Linked DNA regions of Halalkalicoccus sp. CG83. The protein of the gene in region 2 binds, or shares a complex with, the protein of the main gene of each other region. Links are inferred from orthologs where the notes say so. Each region holds a gene or a part of one and is shown on either strand. Other genes may lie near its edges. The genes, in order: V0Z78_RS14550 and dph2.

Region 1 (14,495 bases), on a different replicon or contig from region 2:
CGGGGGTGGACGTTGACGTCCACGGTTTCGGCCGGCACGGAGAGGTCGAGCACTGCGAACGGATAGCGGTCGGGCGCGAGCTGCGTGCCGTAGGCGTCGACGACCGCCCCTCTGAGCGCCCCGCTGCGAACGTACCGGCCGTTGACGAACGTCGAGACGTAGGTCGGGCTCGAGCGGGTGGTCTCGGGGTCGCTCACGTAGCCCGTGATCGCCTCGAGGGGACCCTCGACTACGTCCTCGATCGGCACCATCGCGCGGGCGACCTCCCGGCCGTAGACCGCGAGGATCGTCGCGCGGAGCCCGCCCTGTCCAGTCGTCGAGAACACCTCGCGGCCGTCGTGTTCGAGCGTGAACGCCACCTCCGGGTTCGCGAGCGCGTACCGCGTGACGACGGTGTTGACGTGGTCGAACTCGGTCGCCTCGCGCTTGAGGTACTTCCGCCGGGCGGGCGTGTTGAAGAAGAGGTCGCTCACCTCGACCGCCGTGCCCGTCGGCGGGCCGGCGGGCTCGACCGACTCGACCTCGCCGCCCGCGAGGATGAGTTTCGTCCCCGCACCCTCGGTACCGCGCGCCCTCGTGGTGATCGTCGTCCGGGAGACCGCGCCGATCGTGTGGAGTGCCTCGCCGCGAAAGCCCAGCGTCTCGATCCCCGCCTCCAGATCGGAGGCGTCGCGGAGCTTGCTCGTGGTGTGCTGTTTCACCGCCGTCCGAAGCTCGTTTTCGGTCATCCCGATTCCGTCGTCGACGACGCGGATCCGGTCGACGCCGCCGGAATCGATCTCCACGGTGATCGAGGAGGCGTCGGCGTCGAGGGCGTTCTCGACGAGCTCCTTCACCACGGAGGCGGGCCGCTCGACCACCTCGCCGGCGGCGATCCGATCGACGGTCGCGGCGTCGAGCTCGTGGATCTCGGGGCGAGTCATCTCGGGAGCCTCCCCTGCCACTCCTGGACCCGACTCATGAGCTCGACCGGCGAGACGTTCGCGAGCTCCATCCCCGAGAGCTCCGAGAGGACCGCCTCCGACTCGGGATCGAGCGCGTCGTCGGAGTCGTCCTCGCCGTTCTCCGTGTTGGTTCCATCGCTGCCGTCGCCGCCGTCGGTCGTCGCGGTCCGTAGCTGCCCGGAGCCGACGTCGAACACCACCTGCTGGGTGTCCGATCCCGCCGATCCCGATCCTCTCGCCTCGATCGCCTTCTCCTCGCGCAGCCGATCGAGCACGTCGCGCGATCGGGAAACGACGGGGTCGGGGACGCCTGCGAGGCCGGCAACGTGCACGCCGTACGAACGGTCGGTCGGCCCCTCGCGGATCGTCCGCAGGAAGGTGACCTCGCCGTCTCGTTCCTCGGCCGCGACGTGGACGTTCTCGACCCGATCGAGGTGCTCCGCGAGCGCCGTCAGCTCGTGGTAGTGGGTCGCGAACAGCGTCTTCGCGCGCACCTCGTTGTGGAGGTACTCGGTGGCGGCCCACGCGATCGAGATGCCGTCGTAGGTCGCCGTCCCTCGCCCGACCTCGTCGAGGATCACCAGCGAGTCCTCCGTCGCGGAGTGGAGGATGTTCGAGAGCTCCTGCATCTCGACCATGAACGTCGAGCGGCCCTGTGCGAGCTCGTCGAGCGCGCCCACGCGGGTGTAGATGCCGTCGACGAGCCCGATCCGGGCGTGCTCGGCGGGGACGAAGCTTCCCACCTGGGCCAGCAGAACGATCAGCGCGACCTGGCGCATGTAGGTGGACTTCCCCGACATGTTCGGGCCGGTGACGATCAGGAAGGCTCGTTCAGAATCGAGTCGAGCGTCGTTCGGGACGAACTCCGTCGTGCGTTCGACGACGGGATGACGGCCGGCCTCGATGTCGAGTGTGTCTCCCTCCTCCAGGTCGGGACGGCTCCAGCGGTTCTCCACCGCGTGGGTCGCGAGACTCGCTAGAACGTCGATCTCCGCGAAGGCTCGCCCGACGTCCTGCAGCAGTGAAGCCCGTTCAGCGACGCGATCGCGAAGCTCGCAGAACAGCTCGTACTCGAGCTCGCCGCGCTTCTCCTCCAGCCGGAGGATCTCGCGTTCGCGCTCCTCGAGGGCGTCGGTGGTAAAGCGAACCGAGTTCTTCAGCGTCTTCACCTGCTCGTAGTCCTCGGGCACCGCGTCGGCCTCGCTCTTCCCGACCTGGATGTAGTAGCCGTCCGTCTTGTTCCGGTCGACCTGCAGGTGGGTGAGTCCGTGCTCGTTCTTCTCGCGACCGGCGAGCGTCTCGATCCACTCCAGGGCCGCCTCGTGATCCTCGATGAGCGCGTCGAGCTCCTCGTCGTAGCCCCGGGTGAGAAGGCCGCCCTCGCGGAGGGTCTTCGGGGGCTCCTCCGCGAGCGCCTCGTCGAGTTCCTCGCGCAGGTCGGCGGTCGCCTCCCGATCGGGCCGATCGAGCACGTCGACGAGGGGCGACTCCGAGAGGCGCCGGTCACCCTCGATCAGCTCGGCGATCGCGGGGAGGAGTGCGAGGCTATCGCGAACCCGAAGCAGGGCGCGGGCGTCCGCGCTCCCGTGGGTCGCGCGACTCGCCAGCCGTTCGAGGTCGTAGGCGCCCCCGAGCGTCCCGCACAGGTCCTCGCGGGCGAGCGCCGACTCGCAGAGCGCGCCGACCGCGTCCTGGCGGCGCCGAAGCTCGCCGAGCGACCGCCGGGGGCGTTTGAGCCACTCCTTCAGCAGTCGTCCGCCCGCCCCCGTGGCGGTGTGATCGATCGTCGCGAACAGCGAGCCGCCGTGGCCCGTCATCGTCTCGACCAGTTCGAGGTTGCGCTGGGTGGTGACGTCGCAGGCGACGTAGTCGTCGGGCCGGTAGGGCTGCAGCCGGCTCATCGAGGGTAGAACACCGAGGCCGGTCTCCTCGACGTAGGAGAGCACCGCGCCCGCCGCCCGGACCTCCGGTCCCTCGGTCTCGAGTCCGAGGCCGGCGAGCGTCTCGCGGCCGAACTGCTCGCGGGTGCGGTGGGTCGCCGCGCCGGGCGCGAAGGCGTTCGTCTCGTGGAGCGCCACCGAAGCGTCGACCCGTTCTTCGAGTCGTTCGAGGAACCCCTCGTCCTCCCGCAGGTCGGGGCCGGGAAGCACCTCGACGGGATCGTAACGGTAACACTCCGTGATCGCCCGTTCGACGGCGTTCTCGCCCTCGATACGGGTGACGAGGAATCGCCCGGTCGTCACCTCGGCGAACGCCAGCCCGTAGAGCCCCTCGGAGACGCGGACGATCCCAGCGAGATAACGGGCGTCGTCGTCGCTCGTCTCGAGCAAGGTGCCCGGCGTGGCTACGCGGGTGATCTCGCGGGCGTGGCCGTCCTCGGTCTCGTACTGGTCGGCCACGGCGACGCGATAGCCCCGCTCGACGAGCGCCTTCAAATACGGCGTGAGCTCCGAGAGCGGGACGCCGGCCATCGGGTACGACGAACCGTGCGAGGACTTCTGTGAGACCCGGAGATCGAGCTCCTCGGCCACGGTCTCGGCGTCGTCGGCGAAGAACTCGTAGAAGTCACCACACTGCATCGCCAGCAGGTCGGCGTCGGTCCCCTCCTTCAGCGAGAGGAACTCCCCGACGATTCCGCCCGTTGTCATGCCCGTAGGGTCGACCGTGAGGGCTAAAACCGTGTTGGGTCCGGAGCGTTACTCCTCGAACACCTCGCCGTCGTTCTCCACGGGGGGCGCGCCGACGATCAACCAGCGGTGCTCGTGGTCGGTGTCGTTGAACACCCGTCTGGGGGTCTCGGGCGGGATCCGGATCGCCGTCCCTTCGGGGACGTCCATCCGTTCGTCGCCGATACGGATCCGCGCGGGCCCCTCGAGCACGTAGTAGAACTCCTCCTGTTCGCGCTGGCGGTGGTAGCTCATCGTATCGCCCGGCGAGAGCTCCCACAGCTTCGGGCGCATCTCCGTACAGCCCAGTTCGGAGACGAGGTCGACGTGGTCGGTCCCCGACGAGGCGGAGGGCGTCCGCTCGGCTTCGGTGACGTCGATCATGCCGTAGTCGTTCGTCATGGCTCGGCGATACGGCCCCGATCGGTTAACCGCTGTCGTCGGCGTTCGGTTCCTCTGGCATCACCCTGAACTAAGAGCCAGGCCGCTCGTATCAACGCGCATGAGCACCGATACCGACGCCGAGGACCCGGATCGCGTCGCGATCGCTTGTCAGGGCGGGGGAAGCCACACGGCGTTCACCGCCGGCGTGCTCGGGCGCCTCCTCCGCGAACGCGAGGATCGCTCGTTCGAGCCCGTCGCGCTCAGCGGCACCTCGGGGGGCGCCGTCTGTGCGGCCGCCGCCTGGTACGGGCTGCTCGACGGCGACGCCGAACGGGCCATCGAGACCCTCGAGGGGGTCTGGCGGGACATGGCAGCCCGCTCCCTGTTCGATCGAATGGCCAACGAGTGGACCGTCCGAACGGCGGAGATCGCCGAGCGGGGCTGGCCGGTTCTCGAGGCAAGCCCCTACGACGTGCCCTTCACGTCGGTCGGACGACGGCGCTTTCTCGACACGCTCGAGTCGCACATCGACTTCGAGCGGGTGCCCGACCTCGCTGCGGACGCCGACCTCGACCTGATCGTCGGGGCGGCCGACGTCACCGAGGGCGAGTTCGCCACCTTCCGAAACGGCGAGGTCACGTCGAAGGCGGTGCTCGCCTCGGCGGCGATCCCGACCCTGTTCGAGGCGGTCGAGATCGACGACCACTGGTACTGGGACGGGCTGTTCAGCCAGAACCCGCCGATCCGGGAGTTCCTCGAGCCCCGCGATCTCGAGGACAAGCCCGACGAGATCTGGATCATTCAGATCAACCCTCGACGCCGCGACGAGGTGCCCGAGTCGCTCGAGGAGATCGCCGACCGCCGCAACGAACTCGCGGGCAACCTCTCGCTCTACCAGGAGGTCGACTTCATCGAGCAGGTGAACGAGTGGGTCGAGGAGGGGACGCTCTCGGGGGAGTACAAGCCGGTCGACGTCGAGTTCATCGAGATGGGTGGCGAGCTGTCGACGTCCTCGAAACTGGATCGCGATCCGGAGTTCATCGAACGGCTGATGCAGCGCGGCGCTCGGCGCGCCGAGCGCTTCCTCGACGAGCGAGCCGAGCGTCGCGGCTGAGACGCGCCACCCTTTTGCTCCCGCTCGCGAAGGCGGCGGCATGGACAAACCGACGATCCGTGAGCGGATCTGGGACGCTCTCGAGCAGAGCGGCGAAGCGCGCTTTCCGTTCCCGCCCCACGGGCGCATCCCTAACTTCGCGGGGGCCGATGAGGCCGCCCGGCCGCTGGCCGACCGGCCCGAGTGGGCGGACGCTCGGACGGTGAAGGCAAACCCCGACGCCCCACAGCTTCCCGTACGAAGGCGGGCTCTCCGGGCGGGAAAGACCCTCTACATGGCCCAGCCACGTCTCCGCGACGAGAAGCCGTTTCTCGAACTCGATCCCGCGGAGGTCAGCGATATCGACGAGGCGACCACCGTCTCGGGCGTCTCGGATCACGGCGTTCCGGTCGGGCCCGACGAGATGCCCGAGATCGATCTGATCGTCTCCGGCAGCGTAGCGGTCACCGAGGACGGCGCGCGAATCGGCAAGGGCGAGGGCTACTCCGATCTGGAGTTCGCCGTCCTTCGCGAGCTCGACCTCGTGACCGACGACACCCCGACGGCGACCACCGTCCACGGGATGCAGGTCGTCGACGAGGACGTCGATATCGAGCCTCACGACGTCTCGATGGACCTGATCGTCACACCCGAGCGGACGATTCGGACCGAGGCCGGCGGGAAGCCCGCGGGGATCGACTGGTCGCTCCTCTCGGAGGAACGACTCGACGAGATTCCCGTCCTCCGTCGTCTGGAGGGCGAGATCGAGGAGTGAGAGCGACCCTCGAGGACGTCCCGAGAACGAACGCCACGACCGTCCTCTAGGAGCCGTACCCCCGCTTCAGAGCGCGTCGTGAACCGCGAGCGTCCGCTCGACCAGGATCTCCGCGTCCGGGGCGACGAGCTTCACGATCGCCTCCTTGCCCACCTCGCCGCGGTCGATCACGGCCGCGGGCGTCTCCCCGTCCTCGTGCCCGTCGCCGAACGCCCGCCGGACGCCCCACTCCATCGCACCCCCATCCTCGCGTTTCACGCCGTCGGGCTTCCCGGTACGGTCGAACTCCGCGCTCGGCGCGTCGAGCGCTCCGAGCGCCCGCTCCACGTCCTCGTCGAACCGGCAGTTCACGGCGAATCGGAGGGCGGGATCGAACTCGCGGGCGGCGAGGAGGAACCGCGCGACGTGGCTCGACGCGCCGAAGCGCACCCCTCCATTGGGACTGATCCCCCTCATGGTGCGGGTGATCCGCCCCTCGACCGCGGCGGTCTCTCCGACGTCCTCGGCGTAGGGGGTTGCACCGACGACGTTCATCCCCACCTCGGGCACCAGCGCGCGCACGTTCTCCTCGCCGAAGCGGTCGACGATCCCCTGGACGGCCTCGGCGGTCGGTTCGCGCTCGGCCCGGTTTCGTAGGTCGGCGAGGTGGTGGACCGCACCCGGCCCCTCGCCCACGTCGAGCGAGTAGCGCACCGCGCGCTCCATGAACGCCAACGATCCCTCGACGGCCTCGGAGAGGTCCTCGCCGGCGGCGAGTCGGGCGGTGATCGCCGAGGCCAGCGTACAGCCCGAGCCGTGGTTCGCCTCGGTCTCGATACGGGCGTGTTCGAACGTTCGCGCGCCGTCGGCGGTGACGAGCACGTCCTTCACCTCCTCGGTCGGCAGGTGCCCGCCCTTCACGAGCGCGGCCTCCGCGCCCGTCTCCACCAGCGCCTCGCCGGCCTCGCGGGCGTCCTCGGCGTCCTCGGGCTCGACGCCCGTCAGGACGGCCGCCTCGTCGGCGTTCGGGGTGACGAGCGTCGCCTCGGCGATCAGCCGCTCGTAGGCGCGCTCGGCCTCGGGTTCGAGCAGCCGATCCCCGGTCGCGGCGACCATCACTGGGTCGATCACGGCAGGCGCGTCGTAGCTCGCGAGCTTCTCGGCGACGAGGTCGACCACCTCGCTCGTCGCGAGCATCCCCGTCTTGATCGCACCGACGTCGAAATCGGAGACGACCGCGTCGAACTGGGCGTCGATCTCCTCGAGCGGGAGGACGTGCGAACGCTCGACGCCGCGGGTGTTCTGGGCGGTGATCGCGGTCAGAGCAGTCGTCGCGAAGACGCCGTGGGCCTCCATCGTCTTCAGGTCGGCCTGGATCCCCGCCCCTCCGCCGGAGTCGCTGCCCGCGATCGTCAGCGCGACCGGCGGCGCCTGGGGAGCCGGTTCGCGGGTCACTGCTCGCCCTCTAGTTCGGCCATCCCCTGCTCGAAGGCGGCCCAGAAGGGGTCGCGCTCGGGACGCTCGACCGCCTCGCCGTCGAAGTGGACGCCCTCGCCCTCGCTCGTCTCGCCGACGATCGCGGCGGGGACCCCCTCGCTCTCGAGCGCGGCGAGGACGTCCGCGGCGCCCTCTTCCTCGACGGTCAACAGCAGGGTGCCCTCGCTGATCGAGATCCACGGGTCGATGTCGAACGCCGCGCAGGTCTCCGGAACGCCGTCGAGGACGGGGATCGCGTCGCGCTCGACGTCGATGCGCACGCCGCCGGCGCGGGCGATCTCGTGGAGACCGCCGTAGATGCCTCCCTCGGTGGCGTCGTGCATCGCGGTGACGGGCCCGGCAGCCGAGGCCACCAGCGCGTCCTTGACGGGACTCATGTCGTAGAAGCGGTCCTTCGCCGCCGCCATCACGTCGTCCTCGAGATCGAGGATCTCCTCGAACTGGATCGAGAGCAGGCCGGTCGCCTCGATCGCCGGCCCCTTCGTGATCAGCACCTTCTGGCCGGAGCGGGCGCCGTCGGGCCGAACGAGGTCGCCGGGATCGCCCACCGCGAGCGCGGTGCCCCCGCCGACCATCGGGTAGTTGCAGCCGGCGTACCGACCGGTGTGGCCCGTCACGATCGAGACGCCGAGTTCGCGGGCCTCCTCGTCCATCGTCTCCCAGACGGTAGCGAACTGCTCGTCGGTGATCTCCGCGGGGAGGTTCAGGTCGACCGAGAGGTGCGTCGGCGGGATCCCCGAGACCGCGACGTCGCTCATCAGGATGTGGAAGGCGAACCACGCCGCCCGGTCGAACCCCAGCGAGGGCATGACGAACACGGGGTCGGTCGCGAGCGCGATCGCCCTCCCTCCGGTTTCGATCACGCCGAAGTCGACGCCGTGCTGCGGTGCGAGGCTCACGTCGTCGCGGTCCGCGCCGAGGTTCGGGTAGATGTACTCGTCGAAGAACGCCCGATCCACCTTGCCGAGATCGCTCATACCGGGGTAACAACCCTGTGATACTTAGCGATGGTGATGGACTGGCGAACGACGGCCCAACCCCTTTCCGTCGCTCGCGACGAACGACGACATGGTCAGAGCCTCGACGGTCGCGATCGCGATCGGAATCGTCGCGGGGATCGCCGGCCTGATCCCGATCCCGGGAGTCGCCTTCCTGGTCGCGCTGCTGATCGTGATCGCCGGCGTCGTCGGCCGCTGGCTGGGCTACTGACGTCGACGGCCGCGGGTCGGGGGACGGCGAGCGCCGGCCCAACCCCTTTGGGCCGGACGCGAGAACCTCGACCATGGTCAGAATCTCGTCGCTGGTCATCCTGTTCGGTATCGTGGCCGGAATCGGTCTCCTGCCGGTGCCGATTCCGGGAATCGGGATCGGTCTCGGCCTGCTCATCGTCCTCGTTGGCGTCGTTCTACGGCTCCTGGGGATCTGAGCCGAGGCCGAACCGGTTAAGTAGCCGGGGTGCTCACGCCGCTGTAGTGACCGGAAATATGCATAAACGGCCGTGGCTGGCGGCAGTCCTCGCCATCGTCATGCCCGGTCTCGGCCACGTCTATCTTCGGTCGTGGTTCCGGGCGTTGCTCTGGTTCTGGATGGTCGTTCTGTCGGTGGTGCTGTTCGTTCCGGAGGGGATGGTCGAGGGGATCAGTTCGGTGAGCGGCGCGTTCGCGCTCTCGTCCGAGCTCCCGTTCGAGGCCCAGCTCGCCCTGTTCGCGGTGATCGCGTTCAGCGCGGGCGACGCCTACTGGCAGGCGAGCCGGACGAAACAGCGCGTCGAGGGCCGGCGATGCCCTCACTGTGGTCACGAACTGGACGAGGAACTCGAACTCGACTTCTGTCACTGGTGTACCGAACCGCTCCCGAGCGCCGCGGCCGACGCCGAGGAGCCCGCTCCTACTTCTCGATGATTCGCTCCTCGACGGCCTCGCCGAAGTGACGCGCCACCGTCTCGTGGTAGAGCAGCACCTCGTCGCCGACATCGAGGTCGGTGACGGCCTTGCGACCATCACGGGTCCGGACCTTGATCGTCTCCGCGTTCTGTAACAGCGTCGCCACCCGGTCGCCGCCATCGGTCTCGGCCTCGATTCGGAACATCGGTCGGCGTTCGATCTTCACCCGGCCGACGATCGCCTCGCGGGTGTTGCCCTCGGCGTCGACGATCTGGACCTCGTCGCCGCTCTCCAGTTCAGAGAGGTACCGCGTTCCGCCGTCGGGCGTGCGGACGTAGGCGTGGACGGCGCCGGCGTTCACTCGGAACGGTCGCGAGGCGACGTACGGCGACTCGGCGGTCTCGGCGTGGACGAAGAAGAGCCCCCGACTCATCGAGCCGACGAGCATCCCCTCGTCGTGTTCCATCAGACTCCCGGTGTCGACGCAGACCCGGTCGGCGCTGCCGGTCTGCTCGACCTCGGTGATCTCGGCCCACTCCAGCTCGAGCGTCTCCCGCCGGGAGCGATCGCGCACGGCGACGGTCTCGCGGATGACGTCGGGATCGTCGGAGTCGAGCAGGACGGCGTCGGCCCCCCGTTCGAGGGTCTCGAATGCGGTGCGGGCCTCCTCGGGCGTCTGTACGCCGGCGATCAGCTCCGTCTCGTCGCCGATGCGGGCGATGAGGTTCTCGAGGGGGATGATCGTCCAGTCCTCGCCGATCACGAACGTGTACTCGGCCTCCTGGGCCGCCTCCTCGGCGAACGCCTCGTAGTACTCGTCGAGGATGCGGACGTACGCCCCCTGCGGGACGTCGCTCTCGCGCCGAAGCTCCGAGAGGTCCGCCGAGCCGGAGAAGTCCTCGGGGAGATCGACCGTCCCGTCGCCCTCGCCCTTCTTCCCGACGACGGTCGCCTCCACCTCGGGCGGTTCGGCCTCCTCGACGTCCATCACGTGGACGTCGCCGCCCGACCGGAAGGCAGCGACGTTCACCGCGCCGAGTTCCCGAACCCGTTGGACGTCGCCCTCGTCGACGAGCACCCAGTCCACCCCCGCCTCGAGGCCGGCGGTGATTCGGCGTTTGCGCGCCTCCCAGTCGCCGACGGCGTCGTCGGCCTTGAGCCAGACGGATCGTGTCATACCCTCCCGCTCGAACGGCGCGGGCTTGAACGTGGCGAACCGTACCGACGACTGCCGGCCGGGGAGGTTTACGTTCCGCCCCCCTATCGATCGAGGTGACCCAGTTCGTTCTCTACGGCGGGAAGGGCGGCGTCGGCAAGACCACCTGTGCGGCCGCGACGGGCCTCTCGCTCGCGGAATCGGGCCACGAGACGCTCGTGCTCTCGACGGACCCGGCCCACTCGCTCTCGGACTCGTTCGAGACCGACCTCGGCGGCGAGCCCCGGGAGGTCCGCCCCCGGCTGTGGGCGGCCGAGATCGACCCCGACGAGCGCGCCGAGCAGTACCGCGAACTGGCCTCGGGACTCGCAGCCGACCTGCGGTCGGCCGGCCTCCAGCTCGACGACGAGGACGTCGAGGAGGTGTTCGGCGCCGGAGTGCCAGCGGGCGGCGACGAGGTGGCGGCGCTCGACGTCTTCGTCGAGTTCGCCGACTCCGAGCGCTGGGAGTACGTCGTCCTCGACACCGCGCCGACGGGCCACACCCTGCGACTGCTCGACCTGCCCGACGTGATGAGCGCCACCCTCAAGAAGACGCTCTCGGTCCGAGGGCAGGTCCAGCGGCTCGCGGACTCCGCGAAGCGGATGACGATGGGGCCGGCCTACTACTTCGGCGGCGGACGGCGAAGCGAGGAGGGAGACGGGTTCGCCGACCTGAAGGCGCGAATGGAGCGCGCCCGCGACCTGCTGAAGGACCCCGATCGGACCGAGTTCCGCGTCGTGTTGCTTCCCGAGACGATGGCGATCAGCGAGTCCGAGCGACTGGTCGAACGGCTGGACGAGGCGGGTCTGCCGGTACGAACCGCCGTCGTCAACCGGGTGCTTGAGGAGATCGACGAGGACTGCGAGCGGTGTCGTACCCGCCAGGACCTCCACGAACAGCGCCTCGCTGAGATCGACGAGCGCTTCGCCGGCCTCGACGTTCGGACGCTCCCCGACCGGGTCGGCGAGGTCCACGGCATCGAGTCCCTGGAGGCGATCGCGAAGCGGCTCGGCGTGTAGGGTCGTCCGACTGCATTATCTCTGCATCCCAATCCGATCGTTCGGATCGTACCGTTCGCGGTCCACCGCTGGCGGACCGAGAGCGCCTGTTGCGCTCTCGGCCTTTTTTGGTGGAGCTTTTTGTGGCGAGGGGGTCGCTTCGCGACCCCGAGGCGTAAAAAGGTCCGTTTAGAAGTAGTCGACGGCCTCAGGGAGTTCGAGCTTCATCCCCTTTCGCTCGCGGATCTCCATGATCTTCTCGCGCTGGAGGTTGTCGGACATGATGCGGAAGCCGGCGTTCTCGGTGTTCCAGGACGCACGACCCTCCGTCGCCGAGCGGATGTCGCTCGAGAAGCCGATCATCTCCCCGACGGGGGCGATCCCCTCGATCACCATGAGGTCACCCTCCTGGTACATGTCGTCGACGCGGCCGCGTCGACCCTGGATCTCGCCGCTCGCAGCACCCATGTGCTCGCTGGGCACGTCGATGCGGACGTTCTGGATCGGCTCCATCAGCGAGACGCGAGCGTGGATCAGCGCGCGGTGGACCGCCCGACGGACTGCGGGGATGACCTGTGCGGGGCCACGATGGATGGTGTCCTCGTGCAGGCGCGCGTCGTTCAGCCGGATCAGCGTCCCCTGGACGGGCTCGGCCGCGAGCGGCCCCTCGTCGAGGGCATCCTCGAGCCCCTCGATGACGAGCTCCATCGTCTCGTTGAGGTGCTGGATCCCCTTCGTGTCGTCGATGAAGACGTTGGTGCCGAAGATGTGCTCGACGTTCTGGGAGGTGTCCTTGTCCATGCCCGCCTCCTGGAGCGCCTCGCGGCGCTCCTGTTCGGGCATGTCCATCGAGACGTCGCCGAGCTTGATCTGGTCGACGATCTCCTCCGAGAGCGGCTCGACGGTGAGGTAGAACCGGTTGTGGCGGTTCGGCGAGATCCCCTCGACGGTCTCGGTCGCCCCGCGGACCGCCTCGCGGTAGACGACGATCGGCTCACCGGTGTTGACCGGGATGCCCTGGTTGCGCTCGATGCGCTGGGTGATGACCTCGAGGTGGAGCTCGCCCTGACCCGAGATCAGGTGCTCGCCGGTGTCCTCGTTGATGGTGATCTGGATCGTGGGATCCTCCTTCGAGACCTGGCGCAGCGTCTCGATGAGCTTCGGCAGGTCGTCCATGCTCTTCGCCTCGACGCTCTTCGTGATGACGGGCTCGGAGATGTGCTCGATCGACTCGAACGGCGTCATCTCGACGCTGGAGACGGTCGAACCTGCGATCGCGTCCCGAAGCCCGGTGACCGCGGCGATGTTGCCGGCGGGGACGTGTTCGACCTCCTCGCGCTCGCCGCCCATGTAGATGCCGACCGACTGGACGCGGTTCTTCCCCGCGGTGCCCGAGACGTAGAGCTCCTGGCCCTTCTCGATGGTACCGGAGAACACGCGACCGGCGGCGATCTCGCCGGCGTGAGGGTCGATACCGATGTCGGTGACCATCAGGACGACCTCGCCCTCGTCGTCGACCAGCCGCATCGTCTCCGCGATGTCCGACTCGTCGTCGCCGCGCCAGATGCGCGGGATACGTCGAGGCTGGGCGTCGACGGGGTTGGGGAAGTGCTCACAGACCATGTCGAGCACGACGTTCGAGAGCGGCGTGCGCTCGTGGAGCTCCTGGCGGTTCCCGTTTCGCTCGAGCTCGATGATGTCGCCGAAGTCGATGCCGGTTCGCTGCATCGACGGCATCGAGACGCCCCACTTGTAGAGCGCCGAGCCGAACGCGACCGTCCCGTCCTCGACGGAGACGGTCCAGTCGTCGATGTCGTCCATGTCCTCGGTCATTCCGCGGATGAGCTCGTTGACGTCATCGATGACCGACACGAGGCGCTGTTGCATCTCCTGGGGGCCCTCCTGGAGCTCGCTGATGAGCCGGTCGACCTTGTTGATGAACAGCGTGGGCTTGACGCCCTCGCGCAGCGCCTGCCGGACGACGGTCTCGGTCTGGGGCATCGCGCCCTCGACGGCGTCGACGACCACGAGCGCGCCGTCGACCGCGCGCATCGCACGGGTGACGTCGCCCCCGAAGTCGACGTGGCCCGGCGTGTCGATGAGGTTGATGAGGTGGTTGGTGTCCTCGTACTCGTGGGTCATCGAGACGTTCGCGGCGTCGATCGTGATGCCCCGTTCCTGTTCGTCCTCCTCGGTGTCCATCGCGAGCTGCTGGCCGGCGGTCTCGTCGGAGATCATGCCCGCGCCGGCGAGCAGGTTGTCCGTCAGCGTCGTCTTGCCGTGATCGACGTGTGCGGCGATGGCGATGTTCCGGATGTGCTCCGGGTTGTCCATCAGCCGTTCACACTCCTGAACGATCTTCTTGCGTCTACCCATTACCGTCTCCTATCGGAAGAGGCGTGAAAAGCGTAGTGTTTTTCGCGAGCCCGGACCGGAACGATCGACGGTGCGACCTCGACGGCGACGTGTCGCCGAACCGCACGCGCCGTCGAGACGGGAATCGAGCCCCCTTGCCCGACCGGCCGTTTCGACGCCTCAGGGTGACCCTATCGCCGTCTCCTAACACAATAGTAATACGTCTCGGACCCCGTGTTACCGGTAACCATGGACGTGCACGTGACCGGTGCCGCCCCGCCCTCCCCGTTTCTGAGCGCTCGTGACGTCTTCGAGACCGAGTACGACCTCTCACTCCCGGTCCAGGTCCGCATCCGGGAGGACCCCGACGAGCGCACCTGGACCTCGCATCCCGGCGAGTACCACGTTCTCAACATCTCCCGACAGGCCGCCACCAGCGCGATGGCCCGCGAACTCGCGCTCCACGAGTTCGCTCACATGCACAGAAACGAGCAGGCCCACCCATCGCACACCCAGTCGACCGACGAGGCGCTCTTTCTCGCGCTCACCGGGCGGACGGTCGAGCGCCGGAAGCTCGCGCACTGCTACCAGATCGCGAACCACATGAAGGACATCTACGCCGACGACATCACGCTCACGCTCGGGCCCGCCGACAAGCTCGTCTCCTTCCTCGAGTCGAGCCTCGCGTCAGCGCTGGCGGATCGGCCCGGCGTCCCACCGCGA
Region 2 (14,457 bases):
AACAGCGCCTCGAACCCGCGCGGGCTCGAGGTGCCGCCGGTGACGACGACGGGAACGTCGAGGCCCTCCTCGACGTCCTCCTCGTTGACCTCGCGGGAGATCTGTTCGATGACGTAGTCGAGGAGGTTCTCGTAGTAGATCGCGAGCGCGCCCTCGACGCCGCCGATGTCGGTGCGGAAGTCGAGCTTGAAGTCGTCCTCCTTGATCGAGGTGACCTTGTCGACAGGCGTTCCGGTGGCCTGGGCGGCCTGCTCGTCGATCCAGTCGCCGCCGCGAGCCACCGAGAACGTCATCACCGGCACCGCGTAGTAGGCGAGACAGACGTTCGTCATGCCCGCGCCGAAGCTGATGCCAAGGCCCGTGAAGTTCCGCTCGGCGAGCTCCGAGTAGATCACGGCCATTCCCTCGTTGATCGGCTCGACGTCGTAGCCCATGTCCGTGAGGAACGACTCGACCGTCTTCTCGTGATACAGCGTCGAGAGCTCCGAGTCGATCGGATCCGCCGGACTCGAGAAGAACAGCCGCTCGCCCTGATGGCTGGGCTCGCCGACGACCTGCTCGGTGATGAGCTTGATCATCGGGATGGCCGACTGCTCCTTGCTCGAGAGGATGCCGTGCTGCATCGGGCGGCGCGTCTCCCTGTTGAACACGTTCGCGAACGTGAGCGCGTCGTCGCCCACGACGTACACCGTGTCGCCCTTGCGGATGTGGAGGACGTCGCTCCGCGAGAGCATCTGTTCGGCCATGTCGCTGTATTCGATCTCCACGAAGCTGTTTCGCTGCTGTACGAAGACGGTGTCCGAGCCGTCCTGTCGGCCCGAGAGGATGTTCATCGTTCCGACGTCGAGTCCTTTAGCCATACGTGTACGATAGGCTAATAGGTAATAAATCTATCTGGTAAAGGAATGAAATTATCTGCCCTGTCGGTCGAGCAGTTCCGAGACCCGCGACCGAAGCCGTTTCAGGGGAGGATCGCGAGTCGCGATCGCCTCCGCGTGCTTACGCTCCCGGAGTTCGACGAGCGCCGCGGCCTGATCGTCGGTGCCGGTGCCGGTCGCCTGTTTCTCGTTTCCGCCCCGAAGTCCCCGAATGCTCGCGACCGCGCTCTCGACGTCCGTCCCGGCCGCTCGCGTGCTCGTAGCCTCGACGCGGTCGAACGACGAGCGATCGATCTCCTCGGTACCGACGTCGACGGCGAGCTTCCGCGTCTCCTTTCGGCGGACGCCGCCCCACGTGAGCGTCACGTCCTCCATCGCGTGCTCGATGTCGCGTGCGACCCGTTCGTCGGTGATCTCCTCGCGCGGGTCGTCTCCCGATTCGCTCGGAGCGGGTCGGGACCGTTCGAGCTGGTAGGCGACGAGCGCGGCGGCGGTCGAGGCGAGCACGACCACCAGACCGATCGCGTAGAGCGCGATCCCCAGAGCGCTGTGGTCGGCGGCCGACTGGACGTTCCAGTTGGCGGGGTAGACCGCGACGAAGAACACCATCGCGAGCCCACAGACCGCCAGACCACCGCCGGCCGCGTAGAGCGCCCGCCGGTCGACGGGCAGGAGGACGACGATCCCGACCATCCCTGCTGGGAGACCGAGCGAGGCCAGCACGATCGCGACCTGCCGCAGGTTCCAGTAGAACGCCGAACCCGCCTCGAGACCCGCGCTCCAGAGGAACAGCGCCAGGCCGACGACCGCGAGCGCGATCCCGACGAAGAACAGACCGAATCCGAGGTAGACGTCGGTCTCAGCGTCGGGTTCGCCGATGTAGCGTTCGTACCACTCCAGGAGGGTGGCTGCGTGGGCGTCCGGAGTCATGCGCCGAATACGACGCAGTAGTATCAATATCTTCTGGCGGACGACGTTGAAACAATGTCGGCACGGGCGTTAAGTCGGGACCGTCCGAACGAGGCGTATGCCCGAACTCGACCCGCAGGCCGAGGCGCTGCTCGAGACCATCGACGCGATGGGGATGCCACCCACGTACGGACTCTCGGTCGAGAGCGCACGCGCTCGCTTGGAGGAACTGTTCGCCGGCGGAGGCGAGGACGTCGACCGCGTCAAGGAGTTCGCCATCGGCGGGCCGGCAGAGCCGATCCCAGTCCGGCTCTACGGCCCGGCCGGAGACGGCCACCCGCTGGTCGTCTTCCTCCACGGCGGCGGTTGGGTGCTCGGCGGGCTGGAGAGCTACGACGGGGTCTGCCGGGCGCTCTCGAACGCCGCCGACTGTGCCGTGCTCTCGGTGGACTATCGCCTCGCGCCCGAACACCCGTTTCCGGCGGCCGTCGAGGACGCCTACGCCGCGACGGAGTGGGCCGCCAGACACGCGGATCGGATCAACTGCGATCCCGATCGGATCGCGCTCGCCGGCGACAGCGCCGGGGGCAACCTCGCGGCCGCCGTGACCCTGATGAGTCGCGACCACGATGGCCCGGAGATCGCCCACCAGTCGCTACTCTATCCCGCCGTCGCCTCGCCCGCGGTCCACGACTTCCCGAGCCACGAGGAAAACGCCGAGGGCTACCTGCTCGAGGGCGCGAGCGTCGAGTGGTTCCTCGAGCGCTACGTCCCGAACCCGGTCGATCACCGGAACGTCTACTTCGCGCCGCTGCTCGCACGCGATCTCTCGGAACTGCCGTCGGCGACCGTCCTGACGGCGGGCTTCGACCCGCTTCGCGACGAGGGACGCGAGTACGCCGATCGGCTCGAGTCGGCGGGCGTCCCGGTCGAACACCACGAGTACGAGGGGATGATCCATGGGTTCGTGAGCCTGCTCGATCAGTTGGACGCCGCCCGGGACGGCCTCGAGACGGTCGGCGAGGAGCTCCGAACCACGCTCCAGTGAGCCGGCCGCCGCCCGGTTGGTTCGTCGACTCGGCGGAGTTCGTCGATCGGACGGCGAGTCGTCCCCGATCCCACCGCCGTGGCGACTTAGAACTCCTCGGTGTGCGGTCGGAGATCGAGTTCGAACGTCCAGGCGCTCCTGTCCTGCTCGACGAGGTGCCAGTAGCTGTCCGCGATCGCCTCCGGGTGTAACGTCTCCACGTCCCCGCGATCCGGGGCGTCCGGCGGCGATCGACGCTGGACGTGTCCGTCGATCACGACGTGTGCGACGTGGATCCCCTCGGGACCGAGCTCGCGGGCCATCGACTCGGCCATCCCTCGAACGGCGAACTTCGCGCTGCTGAAGCCGAGCGCTCCCTCGCGACCGCGGATCGACGACGTGGCTCCGGTGAACACGATCGTTCCGCCGTCGGCGGCGAGCATGTCCTCGATCGCCTCCTTCGAACAGAGCAGTCCGCCGAGGGCGCCGATGCGCCACGCGTCCTCGAACGACTTCGCCGAGATCGATCGGATCCCCTGCCAGCTGCCGCCGCCGGCGTGGTTGATCAGAACGTCCACCGGCCCGAACGCCTCGCGAACGCGTTCGAAGCCGCGTTCGACCGCCTCGGGGTCGGTGATGTCGGTCGGTACCGCGAGCGCGTCGGCACCCCCGGTGCGTAGCTCCGATTCGAGCTCTTCGATGTGGGATTCGGAACGCGCGAACAGCCCGACGGCACACCCCTCGTCCGCGAGCTTTCGTGCGAGCGTGGCGCCCAGATTTGGACCGACACCGGCGACGACGGCGGTTCGTGACATTGGGTTCCGTTGGGTACGAACCGGACGTCCATAGACGCTCGTGCGTCGACCGACGAAACGACGGAACTCCCGGAGATCCGAAGCAGAGACGATTCCTTCAGCGATACGTAGCGGTACGTCCTACGCCTCTAACGGGTAGACTTTGATGGTCTGCCCGTTCACGGATACGAGCTTCTCGTTGTAGGTGAATTCCACTGTCACATCGGTACGCGAGGTTTCGTGTATCCGTGGAGCGACTAACTGGTCGAGGGCATCCGTTTCAACCGCTTCGTAGAGAGGGGACAGTTCCTCTGCGCTGGTGTCAGAAACCGTGGCCACGGCATCCACCACGGCCTCGGTAGCGGGCTGGCTCGAGTTCATCGTGTATTCGATGAGACATCCGGTTCCTGAGTCATCGATCGTGTTCCTCGGTGAGTTCATGAAGTGGAGTAGATAAAACATCGTTATAGTTGTTAGGATAATAGACACATATGTGATACGAACAATGACGGACATCCCGTGACTCCCTATCTATGATCGCTACAAAACGGATATCGATTGCGCTCAGTCCGTGCTCGTATCGGTCCGTGGTGTCCAGTGCACTCGTCGACGTCACGCCGGATCGTTCCGGTGACGATCGGCGAGAGCGAGACGCGATGCCGATGGACGAGTGGCGGGCTAACGCAGTGAATCCGTACCGAACTTTTCGCTCCGGGTCTTTGCGGTGAGTGGTACGCTCCGCGTACCCGAACCGTAAGAACGTAGGTTTACCAGGTTCCGTGGAACGTATCGAACGAGAGCGAGTCGAGGGGCTCGTTACCGACCGCGATCTCGTACTCGCCGGGCGTCAGCATGGGTTTGTGAAAACGCGGGCCGTCGTCGGTGGTGATCCGCGGACAGCCCGTGTTGACGAACGCGTCCATGTCGAAGTTCCGCAGCCTGTCGGGCGTCACCTCGTCCATCGTGATCAGGTAGGCGTTCTCGTTCTCCTCGACGATCCTCTCGGCCGTCTCCCAGCGACCCTGCCCGATCTTCGTACAGAAGATGACGCCCCACTTCTCGGCGTCCATCGCCTTGTGGACCGAGGCGTAGCGCTGTCTCATGAACTGCTCGGTGTCCGCGACCGTGACGACGTTGTTGACGGGGTCGGCGATCACGACGTTCTTCTCGGGGTGCTCCATCGCCAGGCCGAGGGGGTGGAACTTCCCGCCGCCGACGTAGAGCACCTGATCGGCGTCGATGTCAGCCGAGGCGTAGTTGCAGCCGAGCACCTGACCCTCGTGGGTGAGTCGGTCGTCGCCACGACGGGTGTGGACCTCGTAGCCCCGCTCCTCGAGAAGTGCGCGCATCTCCTCGAAACGGTTCATGTGCTGGGCGGTGGTGACCAGACCGACCGCGGGGTTCTCTTCGGGATCCGAGAGCTCCGCGAGCGACTCCTCGATGATCGGCGCGACCTCGACGTTCGAGAACAACGGAACGTAGATGATCTTCTCGGACTCCTTCATCGGCGAGTGGCCGAAGTGGACGAACACGTCCGTTCGCTTCATCAGGAACGTATCGAGGTCGCAGGCGCCGTAGCAGGGCTGACCCGAGATCATCACCGTCACGTTCTCGGGTAACAGCTCCCGGAGGTCGTCGGCGACCTTCGGCCCGCGCCGTTTCAGCCCCTCGGGAAACTGCAGTCCAACCTTCTCTGCGTCGCGCTCGTCGACGGCCTCGACGATTCGTTCGAGTTCGTAGTCCCACTCACGGTCGTGTTTCAGGGCCATCCCCGTGTTCCTGAGATCGCCCTCGGAGTAGTTCGACGTCGATTCCTGGCTCATTACCGGACGTACTCGCCGAGGGCGTTTAACGACGGCGTTTCAGCCGGACCCGCTCGATGCCGGATGGCGCGTCGATGGCCTCGGCATCTCCATCCGATGGCGAGCGATCCCGCGTCCGGCCCACTCGTAGCGCAACGCCTCGACCGTTTCGTGCGAGCACGGGGCGTCGGTCGGGAACGATCCCCACTGGCGAGACCGCTGGCCCGCGTCCTGCGTCCCGACGCCCGTCGAACCGTGGACGAGGGCCTCTGCGATCCCGAATCCACCGCTTCCGGCACACCTAAACGGCCACACCCCTAACGACCGGCGATGAGTATCGAATCCACCGACGCCGTCGAGAACGCCGAGGCCCCCGCCGTCACCGATCTCGCCCGCGATCTCGGCGAGGCAATCACCGATCTGCCGGAGTACGAGGCCTACGAGGACTCGAGGACCCGCGTGGAGAACGACCCGGAGGCCCAGCGGAGGATCGACGAGTTCGAGGAGCTCCGCCAGGAGTTCATGCTCGCGCGCCAGACGGGCGAGGCCACCCAGGAGGACCTCAGAGAGCTCCAGCAGGCCCAGCAGGAGCTCCACGAGATCCCCTCGATGGCCGACTACCTCGAGGCCCAGGCCGAACTCGACGCTCGGCTGGAGGCGATCAACGAGGCGATCTCCGAGCCGCTCTCGATGGACTTCGGCGAGCAGGCCGGCGGCTGCTGTCAGGACTGAGCGCCGCACCGTACCCGTCCGTTTCGTCGTGGTCACGTGAGTCCGGGGAACGAGAGCGGACGATCGAGCGTCTGGAAGCTCGCTCCGACGCGTCTCCGACAGCGCAACACTTACGCCGGCGGTGGGTGCATCGGGGAACGTGACACACAGCGACTGGGGCGACTGGCTCGTACGCGAGATCGAGAGGACCGCTCCCGAGGGCGTCTCGATCTGGTATCTCGGCTGCAACGGGTTCGTCCTCAAGGCGAGCGACGGGACGACGCTGTTCATCGACCCGTACCTCGGGACCGGCGATCCGCCGCGGACCGTCCGGATGGTTCCGATCCCGTTCGATCCCGAGGACGTGAACGAGGCGACGGCGCTGCTCGCCACCCACGAACACACCGATCACGTCCACGGGCCGAGCCAGGCGCCGATCCTCGAGAACACCGGCGCGACCATGTACGCCCCCGAGGACAGCCTCGCGGTCGCTCGCGAGGAGGAGGCATGGGGCGAGGCCTGGAACGTCGCTGACGACCAGTTCGTCGCTATCGACGAGGACGAAGTCCACGAGATCGGCTCCTTCACGGTGAACGTCGAGCCCGCGAACGACCCCGACGCGACCCAACCCGTAAGCTACGTGATCGAACACGAGGCGGGTACGTTCTTCCACGGCGGCGACGCCCGCCCCGGCGAGTTCGAGTCGGTCGGAGAGGACTACGACATCGACCTCGGGGTGCTCGCGTTCGGCACCGTCGGCATGATACCCGACTCCGAGACGGGCGAACCCACGCGAACGAAGTGGTACAACGACGAGAACCAGATCATCGAGGCGACGAACCACCTCCGGCTCGATCGACTCCTGCCCAGTCACTGGGACATGTGGCGCGGGCTCACGGCGGACCCGACGGTGCTCCACCGACACGCCGCGAGTTTCGAGTACCCCCGACGGCTGGAGATCACGGAGATCGGCGGTCGCGTGGACCTGTAGGGAGGCGTCACAGGGCGCAAACACAACCCGTTTAGGCGACCCACTCCTCGATACGGTGATGACAGCGACGATCCCGGTGGCCGTTCCGCGAAAGGGTCGACCGCTGGAGGCGGTGCTGGACCGGCTCGCGACCCTGACCGGCACGGCCGAGGTGGCCGACGAGATCTGTTCGACGCTCCGATACGAGAAGGCGATCACGAAGGGACGGGCGGAGGAGGAGACGACCGTCTACGATCGCCTCGCCGAGTACAGCGATCTCTCGGACCCGACCCGACCGGAGTACACGCTGGTCCGCGACGACCGTACGGGCAAACCCCGACGGATCGTCTTCGACAGCCTCACCCTCGAACACGAGGGTCTCGAACTCGAACTCGTCGGGCGGGAGGAGCCGTTCCGCGCGCTGCGCAAACACGAGTTCGCGGTGGGGTTCGACAGCGCCGACCTCGTCCTCGAGGAGGTCGTCTCGCTCCGCCCGGAGCCGCTGTCCTCGATCGACGACCTCAACGAGCGGATCGATCCCCACGACACGGACGTCAGGGTCGTTACCGGCCTCGGCGACACCGTCCACCACACGCTCATGGGCCGTCCCGACCTCGCGGAGGCGTTCTCCCGGGAGTTCCTCCGGGACTACGAGGGCCCACTGTGCATCTCGCCGCGGTACGAACGGCTCGTCGAGGCGGTGCTCGGGACCGAGATCGCCGACGGCATCGAGTTCCGGTATCCCGGTCCCGACGTGGCCGAGGAGGAGGCGGCCATCGCCGAGACCGGCGTCGGCATCTACCTCACCGTCACCGGCGGGACGGCCCGTGATCACGGACTGATCGTCGGCGAACGGCTCTTCCCCAGCGAGACGGTCCTGATGGAGAACGCGCCGGAGGCCGACTGCGAGGCGGTCCAGCGGGTGAAGGCGCTGTTCAACGGTGCGGCGATCGACACCGACCTCGCGATCTAGTAACGGACGGAAGTCGTTGAATCCGTCCCATCTCGAGACGACGGACCGAACGGACGCAGATAGACGAGCGGCTATTTATCGACACAGATGAAAACGTACGTCGAATCAGATCGTCAATACGGTTCTATCGAGAAGCCACAAACGAGAGCTACCGTTCGACAGTTCAATCACTTTCGTCCGCCGGTCACTCCGATCCGACGCGGTCGACGCCCATCAGCTCCTCGCCTGCGTGTTCGGTGAAGACTACCTTCATGTTCGGATCGCGGAGCCCCCACGTGTCGGCGGCGAGTCCCATGACCGCGAGCGCGAACGAGCGTTTCTGCTCGAACTCGCGGCCCCGTCGGACGTCGGCGTCGAGCACGAGACAGGGCTCGTCGAAACCGGTGCGTCCGATGGCGAGTTCGGCGGTCGAGCGCTCGCGGATCGCGACCGCGACGTGGTTCGTTTCGGCGTCCATGTGCTCGGCGTACTGGTCGGTCACCTGCCGAACGAACGCCTGCTTCTCCCCCTCGGTCATGACCGCGCTACAGTCGAACTGGAGAAACGGCATCAGAGCCCCTCCGCGAGCACCTCGATCGGGTGGGGCGGCTCCTCACCCGCGAGGTCGTCGAGCTGGCTGCGACAGGACGCCCCCGGCGCGACCACCCTGTCCGCGGGGCTCTCCTCGACCTGGTCGACGAGGATCGAGCCGATCGCCCGGCTCATCGCGTAGTGATCGGCCTCGTAGCCGAACGAACCGGCCATCCCGCAGCAGCCCGAGTCGAGCGCGTCCACCTCGTAGCCGGCGCGTTCGAGCACCGCGGCGGCGTGGAGGTCCTTCTTCGTGGCCTTCTGGTGGCAGTGGCCGTGGTAGGTGAGCAATCCCCTCCCCTCGGGTACGTCAAGTCCGAAGGCGTTCAGGTACTCCATGACCCCGAAGGTGTTCATCGCGACCGACTGCACGGCGTCTCCGGACAGGAGATCGAGGTAGTCGAGCTGGAACATCACCGCGTCGGAGGGCTCGGCCACCACGACGTCCCAGCCCGCCTCGATCCGAGGGGCGAGCGCCGCGACGTTCTCCTCGGCGCGCTCGCGGGCGACGTCGAGAAAGCCCTTCGAGAACGGCGGACGGCCGCTGTCGACGACGCCCTCCGCCAGCTGGACGTGGACGCCCGCCGCCTCGAGCACCCGCACCGCCGCTCGCCCGACGTCGGGGTGGTTGTAGTTGGTATAGGTGTCCGGAAAGAGCAGGACCTTTCGCTCGGCATCGGCCTCGCTCACCTGCGGGCCCCGATCCTCGAACCAGTCGACCAGCGTCTCGCGGTGAAACGCGGGCAGCGTCCGCTCGCGGGCGATCCCCAGCGTCTTCTCCATCGCTAGACGGGCGCCAGGCAGCTCCGGAAGCCAGTTCGAGACCGGCGCCGTCGCGCTGCCGAGCTTCGAGAGCGTATCGACGTTCGCGAACACGCGCGAGCGGAGGTTCGCCCCCTCCCGCTGGTGGTGTTCGTGGGTGAGTTCGACCTTCAGCTTCGCCATGTCCACCTCGCTGGGACAGTCCTTCGCACAGCCCTTACAGCCGATACAGAGGTCCATCACCTCCGAGAGGAATTCCTCCGAGAGCTCCTCGCCGTCGGGGAGGTCGCCGCTCATCGCCTGTCTGAGCGAGTTCGCGCGTCCCCTCGTACTCGTGATCTCCTCCTCGCTCGCGCGGAACGTCGGGCACATCACGCCGCCGGTGGTCTCCTGGGGGCCGCGACAGCCGCCACACCCATGGCAAAGTTCGGCCATGCCCTGAAAGCCGTTCTCGTTCTCCCAGTTCAACGTCGGCTCGAACCCCATCTCGAACTCGTAGTCGGGACCGTGACGGAGGTTCTCGCTCATGTCGAAGTCGCCACAGACCGAGCCCGGATTCAGGAGCCAGTCGGGATCGAACGCAGTCTTGAGGTCGCGAAAGACCTCCCAGAGGTGCTCGCCGTAGAGCTTCTTGTTCCACTGGGTGCGTGCGCGGCCGTCGCCGTGCTCGCCCGAGACCGAGCCGCCAAGCCGTGCGACGACGTCGGTCACCCGGTCGGCGACGTCGACCATCGCGTCGACGCCCTCGATCTCCTTTGTGTTGATCAGCGGGCGGACGTGCAGTACCCCGGGGCCGGCGTGGGCGTAGATGCTCGCGAACGTGCCGTTGTCCTCGAGGATCTCCTGAAACTCGCGGGCGTACTCCGGGAGGTGTTCAGGCGGGACCGCACAGTCCTCGATGAAGGAGATGTGCTTCTCGTCCGTCGTCCGGGAGAGCAGGATCGGAAGCCCGCTCTTTCGCATCTTCCAGAACGTCGCGCGTTCCTCGTGGTCGTGAGCCTCCATCGCGGCGGTCGCGTTGATCGGGGCCTCGGTCCGGACGGGATCGTCGCCCGGCTCGACCTCGCTTTCGGCGTCGGGGACCCGATCCGCGAGCAGGCCCGCAACCTTCGTCATCCCTTCGGCGTCGCCCTCGGCGTAGAACTCCACGAGCAGCACGGAGGAGGCCTCGGGGGGCAGCATCGAGACGACGTCCGCGAACTCCTCGGTCTCGCGAGCCAGGTCCAGCAGGACGTCGTCCATCACCTCGACGGCCGAGGGATCGTGTTCGAGGATCGGCGCGACGTCCTCCATCGCGTCGATGAGGTCGTCGTAGGTCAGAAGCGCCATCGCCTTGGTCTCCGGAACGGGTTCCAGCGAGACCTCCGCCTCGGTGACGATCGCGAGCGTCCCCTCGCTACCGGCGAGCAGCCGTGCGAGGTTGACGCTGCCCTCGCTTGCCTCCTCGATCAGCATATCGAGGTTGTAGCCCGAGACGTTGCGCTTGAGGTTCGGATACGCCTCCTCGACGGCGTCGGCCTCCTCCTCGACGATCCGGAGGACCTCGGCGTGGATCCGTGCCTCGAGGTCGCCGTCGGAATCGGCCCGCTCGCGGAGTTCCTCGAGGGTGAGTTCGCCAAAGGTCGTGAGCGTGCCGTCGGCCAGCACGACCTCGCACTCCTCGACGTAGGCGTCGGTCTTGCCGTACTTCAGCGAGTGCGAGCCGGTCGAGTTGTTGCCGATCGCGCCGCCCAGCGCGCTCTTATCGCCCCACGCGGGGTCGGGAGCGAACTTCAGGTCGTGAGGGGCAAGCGCCTGGTTGAGATCGCCGAGGTAGACGCCGGCCTCCGCTCGGGCACGCTCGGTCTCGGGATCGATCTCCAGGACGCCGTCCATGTGGCGGGTGAAGTCGAGCACGACAGCCTCGTTGACCGCCTGGCCCGCGAGGCTGGTGCCGCCCCCCCGTGGGAGGACGGGAATCTCCCGCTCCGCACAGTGGCGCATCACCGTCTGGACGTCGCGGGTCGAGGTGGGGAACACGACGCCGATCGGCGTGGTCTCGTAGGCGCTCGCGTCGGTCGCGTAGAGCTCCCGCGAGTACTCGTCGAAGCGCACCTGACCGCCCACGAGCCGCGGCAGCGCCTCGAGTCCTGCCGGTATCTCCGTCTCGCCGCCGGCGTAGTCGTACGGCGAGCGTCCGTCACGTGCAGCCGGGGTATCCGGATCCGTCGCCATCGTCTATTGTTCACACGGGGCGATTCATTACTCTATGGATCGTTCGCCGTTCACTCGCCGTCGTAGACGTCCACCGTCTCCTCGAGCTGGTGGACGGGGTAGCGGCCCTCCGGCGGCCAGCCGATCGCGACGAGCTTACACGGTTCGTCGAACGGGTTGTGGATCACGTGTGCGCCCGCCTCGCCCTTCTCGAAGGCCACCGCTTCGTCGACGCCCATCTCGAACCCGCTCTCGGGGGTTTCGACGCGACAGCGCCCCGAGACGACGTAGAAGAGCTCCTGCTGGTTCTCGTGGTAGTGGAAGTGGTTCTGCGAGAGGCGGTCCTCGGGGTCGAGTATCGCGACGTTGAGGTTGAACGCGTCGACGCCGAGCGCGGATGAGAGCTCCCAGCGCTCGCCGGGCTTCTCCGGGTTGGTCTCCGCGCCGTCCAGCGAGACGTGCCGCCAGCCGTCGGTCATGGGTCGGAATGGGTTCGGGACGAGTAATTTCTTCTCCTTCGGGACGAGCGGGCCAGGAGCGCCCGTAGGACGGGACGTCGTCGAAACGGGGCGACGCGGATTCGAGCGACGATGCGAACGGCCTCCGGGGTTCAGGCGCGACCGAGCGCCCGGTCGATGCGGGGTTTGAGGAACGGTCCGGTGATGATCAGGATCGTGGCGAGCGCGAGCACGAACGACAGCGGTCGGTTGATCGGATCGAAGAAGATCGAGTACGACCCACCGGAGATCTGGAGCGATCTGAAGAAGTTCTCCTCCGCGATCGGCCCCAGCACGATCCCGAGGACGAACGCGATCACCGAGTAGTTGTACCGCACCATGTAGAAGCCGAGCACCCCCAACGCGAGGACGGCGCCGACGTCGTACCAGTTCTGGTTCAGCGTGTACGCGCCGATGAACGAGAGGACCACCACGACCGGGATGATGATGTCCGTGTCGAGTTCGGTGATCCGGCTCGCATAGGGGATGACCGAGAGGCCGACGAGGACGATGACGATGTTACCGAGGAACAACGAGATGAACAGCGCGTAGGTGATCTGAAGTTGATCGCCGAACAGCGTCGGGCCGGGCTGGAGGCCGTGCATGAGCAGGCCGCCGAGCAGGACGGCGGTCGAGCCGCTACCGGGGATCCCGAACGAGAGCGTGGGGACGAGCGAGCCGCTCACCGTCGGGTTGTTCGCCCCCTCCGGAGCGATCACCCCGCGTGGATCGCCCTCGCCGAAGAACCCGTCCTCAGCCGACGATCGCGCCTCCTCCGCATAGGCGACGAACGTCGAGGTCGTCGCCCCCGATCCGGGGATCATCCCGATCAGCATCCCGATCACGCCGGCCTTGAACGTGGTCTTCGGGTACTTGAACACGGTCATGACGCCATCCTTGATGCTCCCGGTCATCTCGACGTCGCTCTCCGCGATCATGTCCTGGGCGGCGAGCTTCATCATCTCCGCGAACGCGAACATCCCGATCAGTGCGGCGACGAACGAGATGCCGTCGTAGAGGCCGAACTGCCCGAACGTGAATCGCGGCGTCGGGCTCAGGATCCCGGTCCCGATCGTCGAGATCATGAACCCGAGCGCGCCCGCGACGAGCCCCTTGACGATCGACCCTTGCGTGACGATCGTGATCAGCGAGATGCCGAGGATCGCGAGCAGGAAGTACTCGGGCGAGCCGAACGCGAGGACGACCCCGATCAGGATCGGCGAGATGAGTACGAGCGTGATCGCGGCCAGAAAGCCGTTGAGCGCCGACGCGGTCGTCGCGATCGCGAGGGCGTTCTTCGCGAGCCCGTTCTTCGCCATCGGGTAACCGTCGAGCGTGGTCGCCGCCGCCGACTCCGTGCCGGGCGCGTTGATCAGGATGGCGGCGATCGATCCGCCGAACATCGCTCCGCTGTAGATCGCCGCGAGCAGGACGATCGCCGAGGTCGCATCGAGCGGAAGCGTGAGCGGGAGGACGATCGCCATCCCCACCGGCGAGCCGATGCCGGGCAACGCGCCGAGGATGATCCCCAGGAGGAGCCCGACGACCATCCATCCGATGACGGGCCAGCTGACGGCGATCCCGATCCCCTCGACGAAGGCGTCGACGGCCATCTAGATCACCCCGGCGACGAGGACGGTCGAGTCGAACGCGGTCGGGAGGAACGGGCTGAAGTCGAAGATCGCACCGCGATCCAGCGGCAGGATCAGAAACTCGATGAAGAGGTAGACGACGATCGTCGACGCCACCGCGAGTCCGATTCCGATGAGGGGCCGAACCCGAAACCAGGTCGTATAGCCGAACACGAAGAACGGCGTGACGAACAGGAAACCGGCCGCCCAGCCCACGAAGAAGTACAGCGTCGCGGCTACCATCATGAACACGGTGTCGTTCACCTCGTAGCCGTACTTCCGTCCGAGCGTCCGTTTCGGCCCCGTCTCGCGCTCTATCTCCTTCTCGCGCTCGGTGAGTTCCTCCTCGTGTTCCGAGGCGCTTTCGCTGGTCGTGATGTTGATGCTCTCGCCGACGAAGGTATACAGCGGATCGGGAAGGTAGTTTCGAACGAGCAACAACAGCGATCCTACGAAGACGACCGACGCGGTCATCTGGGGGAACACCCGGGCGTCATCCGGGTAGTCCGATACGATCGGTTCGATCAGAAACACCGCGCTGAGAGCGAGGAGAACGACGAGCATCACGTGCTCTGCCGTCACCTGATTGCGTTTGTCTTTTATTGACATAATTTAGGGGGGCGAGAGGTCGGTTCGGCCGCGATCGATCAGCCGGAGTGTTCCTGGACGAGGTCGATAACGTTGTTCTCCTCGTAAGCCGCGAAGGCGTCGTCGAGGAGCTGATCCGCTGCGTCGGGGCC

Evidence for each region.
Region 1: the proteins of dph2 (region 2) and V0Z78_RS14550 are in contact, whole or in part, in a crystal structure (PDB 6Q2D), measured with the Methanobrevibacter smithii proteins. The link is inferred for Halalkalicoccus sp. CG83 from one-to-one orthologs. Residues at the interface, in WP_011954460.1 of Methanobrevibacter smithii: Met1, Met3, Tyr4, Pro28, Glu29, Gly30, Leu31, Met33, Phe58, His80, Thr124, Gln126, Ser179, Gly180, Asn181, Phe182, His183, Leu185, Tyr201, Asn202, Phe211, Ile215, Arg291, Asp295, Asp296, Gln298, Met299; in WP_011954157.1 of Methanobrevibacter smithii: Pro482, Asn483, Lys484, His485, Tyr553, Asp555, Glu556, Glu559, Leu560, Leu591, His592, Glu593, Asp594, Ala595, Val596, His597, Arg598, Gly599, Pro600.

The regions. Positions count from the first base shown.
Region 1 is NZ_JAZDDH010000002.1:198,044-212,538, reverse strand. What follows is about bases 11,201-14,174. They hold V0Z78_RS14550 (elongation factor EF-2), read right to left. Parts: upstream 13,794-14,174; coding sequence 11,607-13,793; downstream 11,201-11,606. Other genes in these bases: V0Z78_RS14545 (DUF5781 family protein), read left to right, coding at 14,022-14,174; V0Z78_RS14555 (ArsA family ATPase), read left to right, coding at 11,201-11,438. Also shown: DNA mismatch repair endonuclease MutL, read right to left, coding at 1-923; DNA mismatch repair protein MutS, read right to left, coding at 920-3,592; V0Z78_RS14600 (cupin domain-containing protein), read right to left, coding at 3,641-4,012; V0Z78_RS14595 (patatin-like phospholipase family protein), read left to right, coding at 4,113-5,108; V0Z78_RS14590 (5-formyltetrahydrofolate cyclo-ligase), read left to right, coding at 5,149-5,862; thiD (bifunctional hydroxymethylpyrimidine kinase/phosphomethylpyrimidine kinase), read right to left, coding at 5,929-7,296; V0Z78_RS14580 (AIR synthase family protein), read right to left, coding at 7,293-8,315; V0Z78_RS14575 (hypothetical protein), read left to right, coding at 8,407-8,547; V0Z78_RS14570 (hypothetical protein), read left to right, coding at 8,621-8,764; V0Z78_RS14565 (DUF7575 domain-containing protein), read left to right, coding at 8,823-9,239; V0Z78_RS14560 (3-dehydroquinate synthase II), read right to left, coding at 9,226-10,398; more of V0Z78_RS14555, read left to right, coding at 10,494-11,200; more of V0Z78_RS14545, read left to right, coding at 14,175-14,495. UniProt on the Methanocaldococcus jannaschii protein: Catalyzes the GTP-dependent ribosomal translocation step during translation elongation.
Region 2 is NZ_JAZDDH010000001.1:2,057,126-2,071,582, reverse strand. The notes cover bases 3,404-6,339. They hold dph2 (diphthamide biosynthesis enzyme Dph2), read right to left. Parts: upstream 5,432-6,339; coding sequence 4,376-5,431; downstream 3,404-4,375. Other genes in these bases: V0Z78_RS10740 (MBL fold metallo-hydrolase), read left to right, coding at 6,282-6,339; V0Z78_RS10745 (YlbF family regulator), read left to right, coding at 5,741-6,142; V0Z78_RS10755 (HalOD1 output domain-containing protein), read right to left, coding at 3,750-4,049; V0Z78_RS10760 (SDR family NAD(P)-dependent oxidoreductase), read right to left, coding at 3,404-3,629. In the rest of the region: V0Z78_RS10775 (cell division protein FtsA), read right to left, coding at 1-860; V0Z78_RS10770 (DUF7139 domain-containing protein), read right to left, coding at 912-1,808; V0Z78_RS10765 (alpha/beta hydrolase), read left to right, coding at 1,906-2,835; more of V0Z78_RS10760, read right to left, coding at 2,922-3,403; more of V0Z78_RS10740, read left to right, coding at 6,340-7,112; V0Z78_RS10735 (hypothetical protein), read left to right, coding at 7,171-8,064; V0Z78_RS10730 (tautomerase family protein), read right to left, coding at 8,249-8,614; V0Z78_RS10725 (FAD-binding and (Fe-S)-binding domain-containing protein), read right to left, coding at 8,614-11,610; V0Z78_RS10720 (cupin domain-containing protein), read right to left, coding at 11,661-12,068; V0Z78_RS10715 (tripartite tricarboxylate transporter permease), read right to left, coding at 12,200-13,699; V0Z78_RS10710 (hypothetical protein), read right to left, coding at 13,700-14,326; V0Z78_RS10705 (Bug family tripartite tricarboxylate transporter substrate binding protein), read right to left, coding at 14,365-14,457. UniProt on the Methanocaldococcus jannaschii protein: Catalyzes the first step of diphthamide biosynthesis, i.e. the transfer of the 3-amino-3-carboxypropyl group from S-adenosyl-L-methionine (SAM) to the C2 position of the imidazole ring of the target histidine residue in translation elongation factor 2 (EF-2).